One region of the Lysinibacillus sp. C5.1 genome, then DNA from elsewhere that is predicted to be linked to it. Evidence: riboswitches for the same ligand, from Rfam matches in the RefSeq annotation. Region 1 holds a riboswitch; the other holds the start of a gene.
The links. Region 1 has a riboswitch for cobalamin ahead of nikA (nickel ABC transporter substrate-binding protein). Riboswitches for the same ligand answer to the same signal wherever they lie in the genome.
Positions count from the first base shown of each region.

Region 1 (5,521 bases):
TTGCCTCTTCCGTTGGCGTAACTTTAGCCAATCTTAAAATAACCTCCGCAGGCTCTATTGGAACGAAGCGAATAAATACAAACGTCAATATAGATACCCCTAATAATACAAACGGTAACGTTAAAATTCTTTTTAAACAAAACATCCATGTCGATTCGTACATGCTGTCACCTCCTACCCAATCCTATGATAAAGAGAGAGCTGTCTTTGTAAGACACTCTCTCTTCTACTTGTATTACTCTGTATCCATTTGTGCATATGGAATATCATATTCAGATGCACGAGGCACAAAATCCTTCATATATGGTTGATAAATCACGTTATTTGTTTCATAAGATATCGGATAGAATAGTGCTTGATCATGGAACATAGTTAAAATATCCGTATAGAGCTGCACTCGTTCCTCTTCATCTGTTCCAACTAATAATTGGTGAATTTTAGTATCAATTTCTTTGGTGTTTGGTAAACCTAATTTTGCTTCATAAACACCACTAGCATTTGGTGTAGCTGATTCATTAGCAAAGCCATGTGGATCTGTTGGTGGTCCGTTTGTACGCCAAAAATTAATATCCACCTGATTATCCATTAATTTTTGAAGGCCAACCATTACATCTGCACCTTCTAGATTCAACTGTACCCCTATTTTTGCTAGTTCACCTTGCATCAACTCAGCCATTGGTTTTTGAATGGCATCTGTTGCGATATAGATTAAATCTAATGATAATGGTTGTCCGTTTTTCGAACGAATTTTATCGCCCTTTTGTAATGTCCACCCAGCTTCATCAAGTAGCTGTTGCGCTTTTTCTGGATTATACAAGATTGGTTCTAAATCAATATTGGCAAAAGGAATTGCATCCCAAAATAGTGTGTCGGCCACTTTTTCTGTACCATGTGTAATACTATCAACCATTTGCTCCTTATTGATAGCATATTGAATGGCTTGACGTACCTTTAATTCTGCTAACGGTCCTGACTGCGTATTGAATAATAACGCTTTTGTAGACAATGGTTCAGAGGTAGCTGTTTTATATTTGTCACTATCTTTTAAATACGAATAGTTATCTAAACTAATGATGCCACGACCATAAATTAAATCTAACTCTTCGTTTTCAAATGCCAACGAAATCGATTCAGAATCAGGGATGATTTTTACTTTAATTTGTTCTAAGAGAGGTTTTTCCCCCCAATAGTTTTCGTTGCGACTAAATAAAGCATATTCATCTTTTTTGTAATCTGTTAATACCCATGGACCTGTCCCAACTGGTGCTTTGATGGAATCTTGCGTCGCATCTCCTTCAGGGAATCCGTTATCCCCTAAAAAACGGAATGGACGTACAAAGGCCAGTTCGTTTAATACTGGATAATAAGGTTCATCTAATTGCAAACGAATTGTATAATCATCTTCTTTTACAACCTCAACAATATGGTTGACCATGCCCATCCAAAAATGTATTTCCCGATTTGCTAATATGGCATCGAAGTTACGAATGACATTATCCGCATTAAAAGCAGTTCCGTCTGAATACTTAACGTCTTTTCTTAAATGGAAAATGTAAGAAGTCTTATCCTTTGAAATGTCCCAACTTTCTGCTAGCTTAGGCGTAATAGTCCCATCATCGTTATACTCAACCAAAGATTCGTAGACCATTGCTTGTGCAGTCATTTGATTAGGTAAATATGTATGAGGGTTTAATGGACCGACATCTAAAGGCCATCCAATCGTTATCATTTTTTCGTCATTTGTTTGTGTTGTTGTTTTTCCCTTTTCTGTATCAGTGTTTGTACAACCTGCAAGAACACTGAAAGTCAAAAAAAGTACAAACGGAAGTAAATACTTTGTCAATCTCATTTTCTGTCTCCTATCTCCTATCTTGGTTCAAAAGCATCTACTACTAGATAAAAGAAAGCATAAAAAAACCTTATTCAAAAAGAATAAGGATAGATAAGCCTACAAAAAGTAAGTCTCCATCCATCTCCCTATCTTTCGTAGATCATCAATGAATCTTCTTACAAGCAGGCATTCTGGCTCATGAATCATTATTTTGTTTCACCTTCACGAGTAATAACTCTGTGTCAATGGAAACAAAACTCCTCATTTACAGTTGCGGGACAGCATGGGATTTACACCCATTTTCCTTTTAATTGAATGAAATTTCATTTCACTCAAACTTGTAATAATTGCTATGAAATTAGTATTAAACATAACATGCACGAAAGTTTACGTCAATTTTATTTTCAGAATATAATAAAATAAGAAAAATCTTCATTATTTTATAAACTTGCTGAGTGTATTCATTTAACTAAAAAAGACCATTGTTCCAAAAGAGAATAAGGCTGACGTTTTATTAAATATCTACTCCAAATATAAAATTTTAAAAATCTTAGCGTAGCCTTCCAGTCTCATTTGATAAATTGATAAACCTCTCTTTAAGTACTAACTTCCCCAGGATTTTACAAAACAGAAAATAGATTTATAAAACTGATTGTATTAATATTTTTTGCACTTTTAACTAGATAATCAACATAGTAATTAACACTATCAAGCATACGATTACAAGCATATCTCATACGAATGATACATATAGTGATGTTAGTATTTCATTCAAACAGAATTCTATAATTAGACTGAGATGGATTTATAAGATATGCGAATATTATCTATAAAGATAGGATGATGACCATTATTGAAAAATCGGTTCTAGCTATGGTTATTTTACGTGTATTGTCTGGAAGTATTGAAGTAAGTGCTGGTTTGTTGATGCTAAAGTTGAACAATTTAGAAAAAGCATTCTATATTAATACAATGCTTGCATTGGTTGGTCCAACAGTTTTAATCGTAACAACAGCAATTGCATTATTTGGACTAGCTGATAAAATACCTGTGGCGAGAATTATTTGCTTATTTACTGGAATTACACTTATCATTGTTAGCTCACATATAAAGTAATAGGGACATTTCGTTCTAAATCCTTGTTATGTATTAGCCATCCTGAACAATATCTTTACTGTTCAATAATTTGCTGTAGCGTGTGACGACGCTACTTTTTTTATGTAAAAGTCACCTCTACCTAACAAATTGAGATTGTGTGTATCGCACGCAATTATTCGTTTGTGGCGTTGGTGCTTAAAATCGTCCACACACTGTTGTTAAAAAGAACACTAACTAAACACCTCCGCGTTAATTGATATATACAATACTCGTTAGTCAACGCGAAAGGTGTTTTATTTGTTAGGTCAGTTTTAGTTCTACAAAAGTTTGTTTAGGAAATATATTCTGGTTTTAAGTTAACATGTGGCCGCCTTCTACATGAAGAACCGTTCCAGTCACGAAACTATTTTGTAGCAAATATAGTACGCTTTGTGCAACATCATCAGCTCGCCCTATTCGTTTCACAGGGAGTTTATTTTCAACTGTATTATAGAAGTGATTACGTGCTTCTTCTGGCATTTTGCTACGGGATGGTGTATCAATTATACCTGGTGAAACGATGTTTACTCGGATAGGAGCAAGTTCTAATGCCAAAGTCTGACCTAAATTGGAAATAGCCGCATTAACTGCACCTAGTATTGCTGAGCCCACCATAGCCTTGTAGGCTACAACGCCAGAAAATAAAATAATAGAACCGTTTGGTGAAATGTTAGAAGCACCGTATTTGGCTGCATAATATTGTCCCCAAAATTTGTTTTCAAACAGTTTTCGTGCTTGTGCTGTATCCGTTTGGAGGAATGCCCCGCTGGATGTTTCTGCCGCGCTTATCACCAGATGATCGACATGACCAATCTTTTCAAAGAAAGATTGTACTTGCTGTTCTTGTGTTGTATCTAGAATATAAGTTGTTGCCCTAACTCCTAATTGCTCTTTTGCCTTCTGCAATTTCTCTTCGGAGCGACTGGCAATGATTACTTCTGCCCCTTGCGCTACTAGCTGTTTAGCTGATGCCAAACCAATCCCAGAGCTTCCACCGATAATTACAACTTTTTTATCTTTTAACATATTTCTCTCCCCTTATTCGTTTACATAAGTTTAAAAATTCAATATCTCTTGCAGGTGTAAATCAAGTTCGGATACAAACTTTTCAATCTTTGGATTTTTGACTACGTCATAACAAGAGAAACTCTTTAATGGTTTCATTCCGATAAATTTCTGTATAAGATGTAAATGCATTATTGCATCTTCTAGGGTATTCCCTTCAAAAAATTCACTTGGATTGTTAAATGCTTTTTCAGGGGCATTCCAGGTAAGCGAAAACATATATTTCTTTTCAGTCAACAATCCACCTTTCCCATACTCATCAGCACCCCTAAAAAATAAACCATAGGCATATACCTCATCCATATACGTCTTCAATAAGCCGGGGACACTGAACCAATAAATAGGTGTTTGATAAATGACAATATCAGCCCATATAAATTTTTGTTGTTCTTCTTCGATTTTATATCCGTTTTGAATAATTGTTGTTTTTACATTGTTCTTTTTTTCTAAAAAACTAACCATTTTGTTCATCAATGTTTGGTTCAAATTCCCCTCAGCTGAACTGTATTTCTGATGACCGTTAATAATAAGTATATTTTTCATCTTTTTCTGGCTCCTTCAATTCTGTTATCTCTTAAAACAAACCTAGTGTCTTGCCAATGTTCTACTAACCGTTTGCTACAGCGGGAAAATTCCCTTAGTGTTGTACAAATAGTAATAGCAACGGTAGCTTATTTCATTGATTTCTGACAATAATTTTGAGCACCTCCTCAATTAAGGATGAAATTAACAAATACAAAGATATTATAAATATAGTAACTTCCTTTAGGGAAGTAGTGATATTTAATTCATTAAGTTTCTGAAAGTATACTATTGTGCTATGATGAGGTAAATTGCTCAAAAATTTTGAGGGAGGATGTTTCAAATGAGTGTGATTGAGACAGTAGTGTTGACCAAAGGAGTACCTGGTGAGGCTTGCCCCATTGCGAAAACACTCGATGTAATTGGAACTAAATGGACATTTTTAATAATTCGCGATTTACTTATAGAAGGAACAATGCGGTTCAGTGACCTATTAAAATCTATGGATGGAATTAGTCCGAAAACACTTTCCCTCCGTCTTAAAACACTAGAAAATCATGGGATTTTGATTAAAAAGGTTTTCCCAGAAGTTCCCCCTCGTGTGGAATATACGTTAACAGACAAAGGAAAACAGTTGGAAGGTGTTTTCATTGAATTAAAGCGATTTGGATTAAATTTATAAATAGTTTAAACAAGTCATGCTTTACATTTTGGTATGTTAATATATTGTAAAAAAGGGGCTGGGACATAACTAAAAAAATTTAAGAAACAGACGAAAGCTGTTCATAATTTTTTGCTATATGGAGACCTTAGCTATTCTTGCTTTTGCAATTAAAAAAATTAGAAGTGTTCACTAGTTGTTGGTAGCGAAGGCGGTGACTCCAGTGGGAACAGCACATAATGTTAGACGCAACAGACCGCGCGTTAGCGAGGGTTGCGGCTTACGGTGTGCCCGCGGAAAGCACC
Region 1 covers NZ_CP066226.1:2,428,156-2,433,676, reverse strand. Annotated here, with positions in the region: gene nikB (nickel ABC transporter permease) at 1-163, opposite strand, end outside; gene nikA (nickel ABC transporter substrate-binding protein) at 236-1,849, opposite strand; cobalamin riboswitch at 1,996-2,188, opposite strand; gene I5435_RS11760 (YqhV family protein) at 2,672-2,947, shown strand; gene I5435_RS11755 (SDR family oxidoreductase) at 3,281-3,994, opposite strand; gene I5435_RS11750 (NAD(P)H-dependent oxidoreductase) at 4,025-4,576, opposite strand; gene I5435_RS11745 (winged helix-turn-helix transcriptional regulator) at 4,899-5,237, shown strand.

Region 2 (5,521 bases), 1.7 Mb from region 1:
GTGATCTTGCGAATGCTATTCAACTATTATCTAATGACTTAAATCATTTACGAGAGGAAAGAAAGGAATTTTTATCGAGTATTGCTCATGAGCTGCGAACACCGATTACATTTATAAAAGGTTATACAGATATTCTTTATAAACGAGATTTATCGGAACGAGATCGTCAAAAGTATTTACGTATTATTATTGAGGAAACGAATCGATTATCAAGGTTAATAAAAGACTTATTTGATTTAGCAAAAATGGATGAAAATGCATTTGTTATAAACAAAGAATGTCTTCATATGGATGACTTTGTGGCAAGTATTGAGGCAAAGTTAAGACCTGCTTTCCATGAAAAACAAATTGACCTTTTTGTGCAATGTGAAGCGGGACTAACTTTATTGGCTGATACAATAAGGTTGGAGCAAATTTTTTTGAATTTGTTAAATAATGCGCTGACTTATTGTTCCTCAGGAGATTCGATTTTCTTACAAGTGGAAAGAAACAATCATTTCGTATCAATTATTATAAAAGATACCGGAAAAGGAATTCCGCAGAAGGATTTACCTTATATTTTTGAACGTTTTTATAGGGTTGATAAATCTCGTACGCGTGCCAATGGCGGTTTAGGATTAGGACTTGCCATTGTAAAGGAGCTCGTTCATGCACATGGAGGGGAAATTACCGTTGTTAGTGAGGAAAACAAAGGGACTACTTTTAAATTATTGTTTAAGGAGTAGGAACAAATGAAAACATTATTATTAATTGACGATGAACCAAGGATGTTAGAGTTACTTACCCTTTATCTTGAACCTTCTTTTCATTGTATTGCTAGGTCGTCTGTAAGAGATGCTTTAGAATATTTAGAAGAACATCATATAGATTTAGTGCTGTTAGATATTATGATGCCTGATATGGATGGCTGGCAAGTATGTCAGGAAATAAGGAAGTTTTGGGACGTACCAGTTATTATGCTTACGGCAAAAGGGGAACAGGCTGATATTATAAAAGGGCTAAATCTTGGAGCTGACGACTATATTTTAAAGCCTTTCGATGAGGAAGAATTGTTAGCGCGTATACAGGCTGTTTTAAGAAGAACAAAGGCTGAAGAAATCGTTATTAATTTCGAAGGGCTACGCTTAAATAAAGAATCTTTTGAGTTATCTTTTCACCAAGAGATGATTTCTTTAACGCCAAAAGAATTTTTGATGTTAGCGTTATTTCTTGATTATCAAAATAAAGTTTTCTCTAGAGAGCATTTAATCAACACTGTATGGGGATATAATGTAGCAATTGAAGACCGAACGATTGATTCACATGTCCGCAATTTACGGGATAAGCTTCGAAAAAGTGGCTTTCCAGTGGATGATTATTTACAGACAGTGTGGGGAATCGGCTATAAATGGCATAAAAGCGGTGACAAAAAGGTTTTAGAATGAGGCTGGGACATAACTAAAAAAATTTAAGGAACAGAGAAAAGGTGTTCATAAATTTTTGCTATATGGAGAACTTATCTTTTCTTGCTTTTGCAATAAATAAAAAATTAGAAGTGTTCACTAGTTGTTGGTAGCGGAAGCGGTGACTCCTGCTCAGAACAGCATACAATGTAAGACGTAACAGACCGCGCGTTAGCGAGGGTTGCGGCTTACTGTGCTGAGCGGAAAGCACCGCCGTAGCGGACAACAACGGCGTAGCAAAAAAAGGTGTTAGATTGACTGCCATCAATCTAACACCTTTTCTCTTTTGTCCCAACCTCATTATTTTGTCGCTAGCTCGCTATCAGTCACCCATTTATGATTTTTCATTTCTTCACCAGTAGTTGTTAAAGCAAAATCGACCATATAGACAGTCGTTTGTACGGCATCATCAATGCGTACAGTCGCATTTTCCATGCCTGTCATATGGGTAGCATCAGTTTTTACTTCTGATCCTGGTGATAAAGGTGCTTCACCTGGGTCGATTAATTCCTCATGAATCACCCATTTATGATTTTCAATTGTCTTACCACCAGTAGTAGGCTCAAATGAAATAATGTATGCTGTCGTATCGTAAGCGCCGACAATTGTCGCTTCGGCTCCTGTCATTCCTGACATATGGCCATCTGTAAGAATAGCCTTACTGCCGACAGGGAACTTTGGATTTTCGGCTGTTTTTAAAGTGGCTGGAACTTCACCAGAGCTTGAATGATTCATCATGGAATGATCCATTTCATCCCCATGCTCCATCTCTTCGCCGTGGTCTGTTTTGTCGCTTTGAGCAGATTCTGACTTCGCTGTATTATCAGCACAAGCTGAAAGTATTAGTAAAGCAATTGCTGCTACTAACATTAGGAGCCGATTTTTATTTAATACCATATGAATTTCCTCCTTCGATTTGGATGTGTCTTTAATGTAGCAAGTAAATGTGCAGAAATGATGGATTTAGTTTGAAATGAGGAAAGATAGATTCCTAAATGAAGGAAATAATAGACTACGATAATGATGTATGATAGAATCGTCATAATTTTAAAATTTCAGATACTAATGGTGTGACGCTTGTAAACACGAGCATCACTTAAAAGGGAAGTCGGTGTAAATCCGACGCTGTCCCGCAACTGTAACGAGGAGTTCTATGATAGTGTAGCCACTGTTTTTAAATGGGAAGGCAATCGTAGATACGATGAATCGAAGCCAGGAGACCTGCCAGTTAGTTCATACCTGTAATGCCCACGAGGATGCAAGCAATTACGGACAATTGATGGATATTTCTCCTAATTTGTTTAGCTAAGGGTATTTCTATGCATGTATGCGTAGAATGCCCTTTTTTATTGCTTCGTCTTTATCATGATTGATAAGGAGTTCATAACCAAATGAATAAAAAATTTATGTTATTTTCTTTGACCCTTTTTCTAGTGCTCATTGCGTCTATGACAGTGGCCATTATGATTGGGTCTGTGTCAGTTACGCCGTTACATGTATGGAAGGTAATTCTTTCGAAAGTGCCATTATTCCCTCATGTTATAGAGGAGGATTGGAGTCGTTCGCAAGAGATTATTATATGGCAAATCCGTGTTCCTCGCGTGATTCTGGCGGCTGTTGTTGGTGCAGGCTTAGCGGTTGCTGGTGCTGCTGTTCAAGCACTAGTCCGTAATTCGATAGCCGATCCGTATATTTTAGGTATTTCTTCGGGAGCAACAGTGGGCGCAACGGCTGTCATTATTTTAGGGGCGTTTTCATTTTTAGGTATCTACGCCCTTTCAGTCTCTGCTTTTTTAGGCTCTTTTATGGCAATTGTCTTAGTATTTTTGTTGTCGCGTGTAGGAGGACGTATTTCGATTTTTCGCCTTTTACTAGCGGGGATGGCGGTGTCCTTTATCTTATCTGCCACTTCGAATTTTATGTTAATGATGTCTAAGGAAGAGGGCGGGATTAAAGCCGTTATGTATTGGATGTTAGGCAGTCTCGCAGGAGCAAAATGGAGTAATTTATTTATTCCAGTCATTGTCTTTTTTATCGTATTTGGGTTGTTGTGGCTATACTATCGAAATCTGAATTTATTACTACTTGGGGAAGAAGCGGCCGTCACGTTAGGGGTAAATCTTCAACAGTTTCGCATACAGCTAATAGTACTCGTATCTTTACTGACAGGTGTGCTCGTTGCAGTAAGTGGGTCCATCGGGTTTGTTGGTTTAATTATTCCGCATATCGTACGCTTGTTAGTTGGCTCTAATTATCAACATGTTATCCCCATAAGTGCATTGTTAGGGGGAATTTTTCTAGTTTGGGCTGATGCGTTAGCGCGTGTATTAATAGCCCCAGAAGAAATGCCGATTGGTATTATTACTGCTTTTTGTGGGGGACCATTTTTCATTTGGCTACTACGTCGAAACAATTATTCATTTGGTGAAGGGGATTAAAGGTGATGACATTAGAAGCAAAGGAAGTATCATTCTCCATTCATGATCAGTGCATATTAGAGAAAGTAAGCATTCAAATAAAAGCAAAGCAGTTTGTTGGGTTGATTGGCCCTAATGGTAGCGGAAAGTCTACACTATTAAAAAATATGTATCGTTTATTAAAGCCAGAAAGCGGTACAGTGTTATTAAATGAGCAAGATATATTTAAGCAATCAAGTAAAGTCATCGCAAAGAAATTAGCAGTTGTCAGTCAAGAAACGCCTGTGTTGTTCGACTTTCAAGTAAAAGATTTAGTGAGTATGGGAAGAACGCCACATAAAAAACTTTTTGAGATGGACAATAAGGAAGACTTTAATATTGTAAAAGAAGCCTTGTCTCAAACAGGTATTGCCCATTTAGAAACACGTAGTTTTAGTTCCCTTTCTGGAGGGGAAAAAAAGAGAGTGATGGTTGCGCGTGCACTTGCACAGCAAGCACAGATACTTATTTTAGATGAGCCGACAAATCATTTAGATATCCACCATCAATTACAACTAATGGATTTAATTCAAACACTGCATTTGACGGTTGTCGCCGCCTTACATGATTTAAATATGGCCGCGATGTACTGCGACTACATTTATGTTTTACAACAAGGTCGTATCGTTCAATATGGTACGCCAGAAGAAGTGTTAACACCTAAGCTGCTGGATGATGTTTTTGGAGTATGCGCCGACATTCAAACACATCCACTAACAGGCAAACCATATTTAACCTATTTAAGTGCCAGTCACTCAAACAATTTTCGAACAATTTCCACATAACACCGCTTAAAGAAATTATCCAATTGCCCTTTGTATAGTTGTGAGATATTCGGGGAACGTTATTTTTGAAAGGATGCGTGATGAATATGGAAGAAGTAAAATTTGCACAATTAGATCACACACAGCTTGAAAAAATTAATGAACTCGAAAAGAAAATTGGCGTTACATTGGTTGCATATGATTCAGCAGCAATGCCAAACCAAGGTTCAGGTTCGTACGAGACTGATAAAGGCGCTCATCAAAACCATCCATCCTAATGCTTGAAAATACCTTGCAGCAATGTAAGGTTTTTTCATTTTATAATAAAACAAAAGGAGATGTGTACATTGTTTCATGACTATTATGCAGATTTACATATTCATATTGGACGAACAATGAGTGGGCGCGCAGTGAAAATTACTGGGAGTAAAACGTTAACATTAGCACGGATTTTAGAGATGGCTAGTGCCAAAAAAGGGCTTGATATTATCGGAATTATTGATTGTCATTCACCAGAAGTCATTGCTGAAATGAATATAATGATACAACAAGGCAAACTAAAGGAGTTATCGCAAGGTGGACTCCGATTTCAAGAAACAACGCTTATTCCAGGTTCTGAAATCGAAATATATGATAGCTCCTGCCATGGACCAATTCATGTGCTAGCTTATTTCCCTACTATTCAAGTGATGGAGAATTTTTCGAATTGGATGAGCCAGTATATGAAAAACATCCATTTAAGTTCACAGCGTATTTATTGTGAAGGCCAAACTGTACAACAAAAAGTGCGGGAATTAGGGGGGCTTTTTATTCCAGCACATGTTTTTACGCCATTTAAAAGTTTATTTGGAAAAGGTGT
Region 2 covers NZ_CP066226.1:4,165,854-4,171,374, reverse strand. Annotated here, with positions in the region: gene I5435_RS20485 (sensor histidine kinase) at 1-725, shown strand, start outside; gene I5435_RS20480 (response regulator transcription factor) at 732-1,424, shown strand; gene I5435_RS20475 (YdhK family protein) at 1,743-2,339, opposite strand; cobalamin riboswitch at 2,492-2,685, shown strand; gene I5435_RS20470 (FecCD family ABC transporter permease) at 2,834-3,880, shown strand; gene I5435_RS20465 (ABC transporter ATP-binding protein) at 3,886-4,683, shown strand; gene I5435_RS20460 (hypothetical protein) at 4,770-4,940, shown strand; gene I5435_RS20455 (endonuclease Q family protein) at 5,058-5,521, shown strand, end outside.
Region 2: linked by a shared signal. The riboswitch ahead of I5435_RS20470 (FecCD family ABC transporter permease) and the one ahead of nikA (nickel ABC transporter substrate-binding protein) in region 1 are both predicted to bind cobalamin.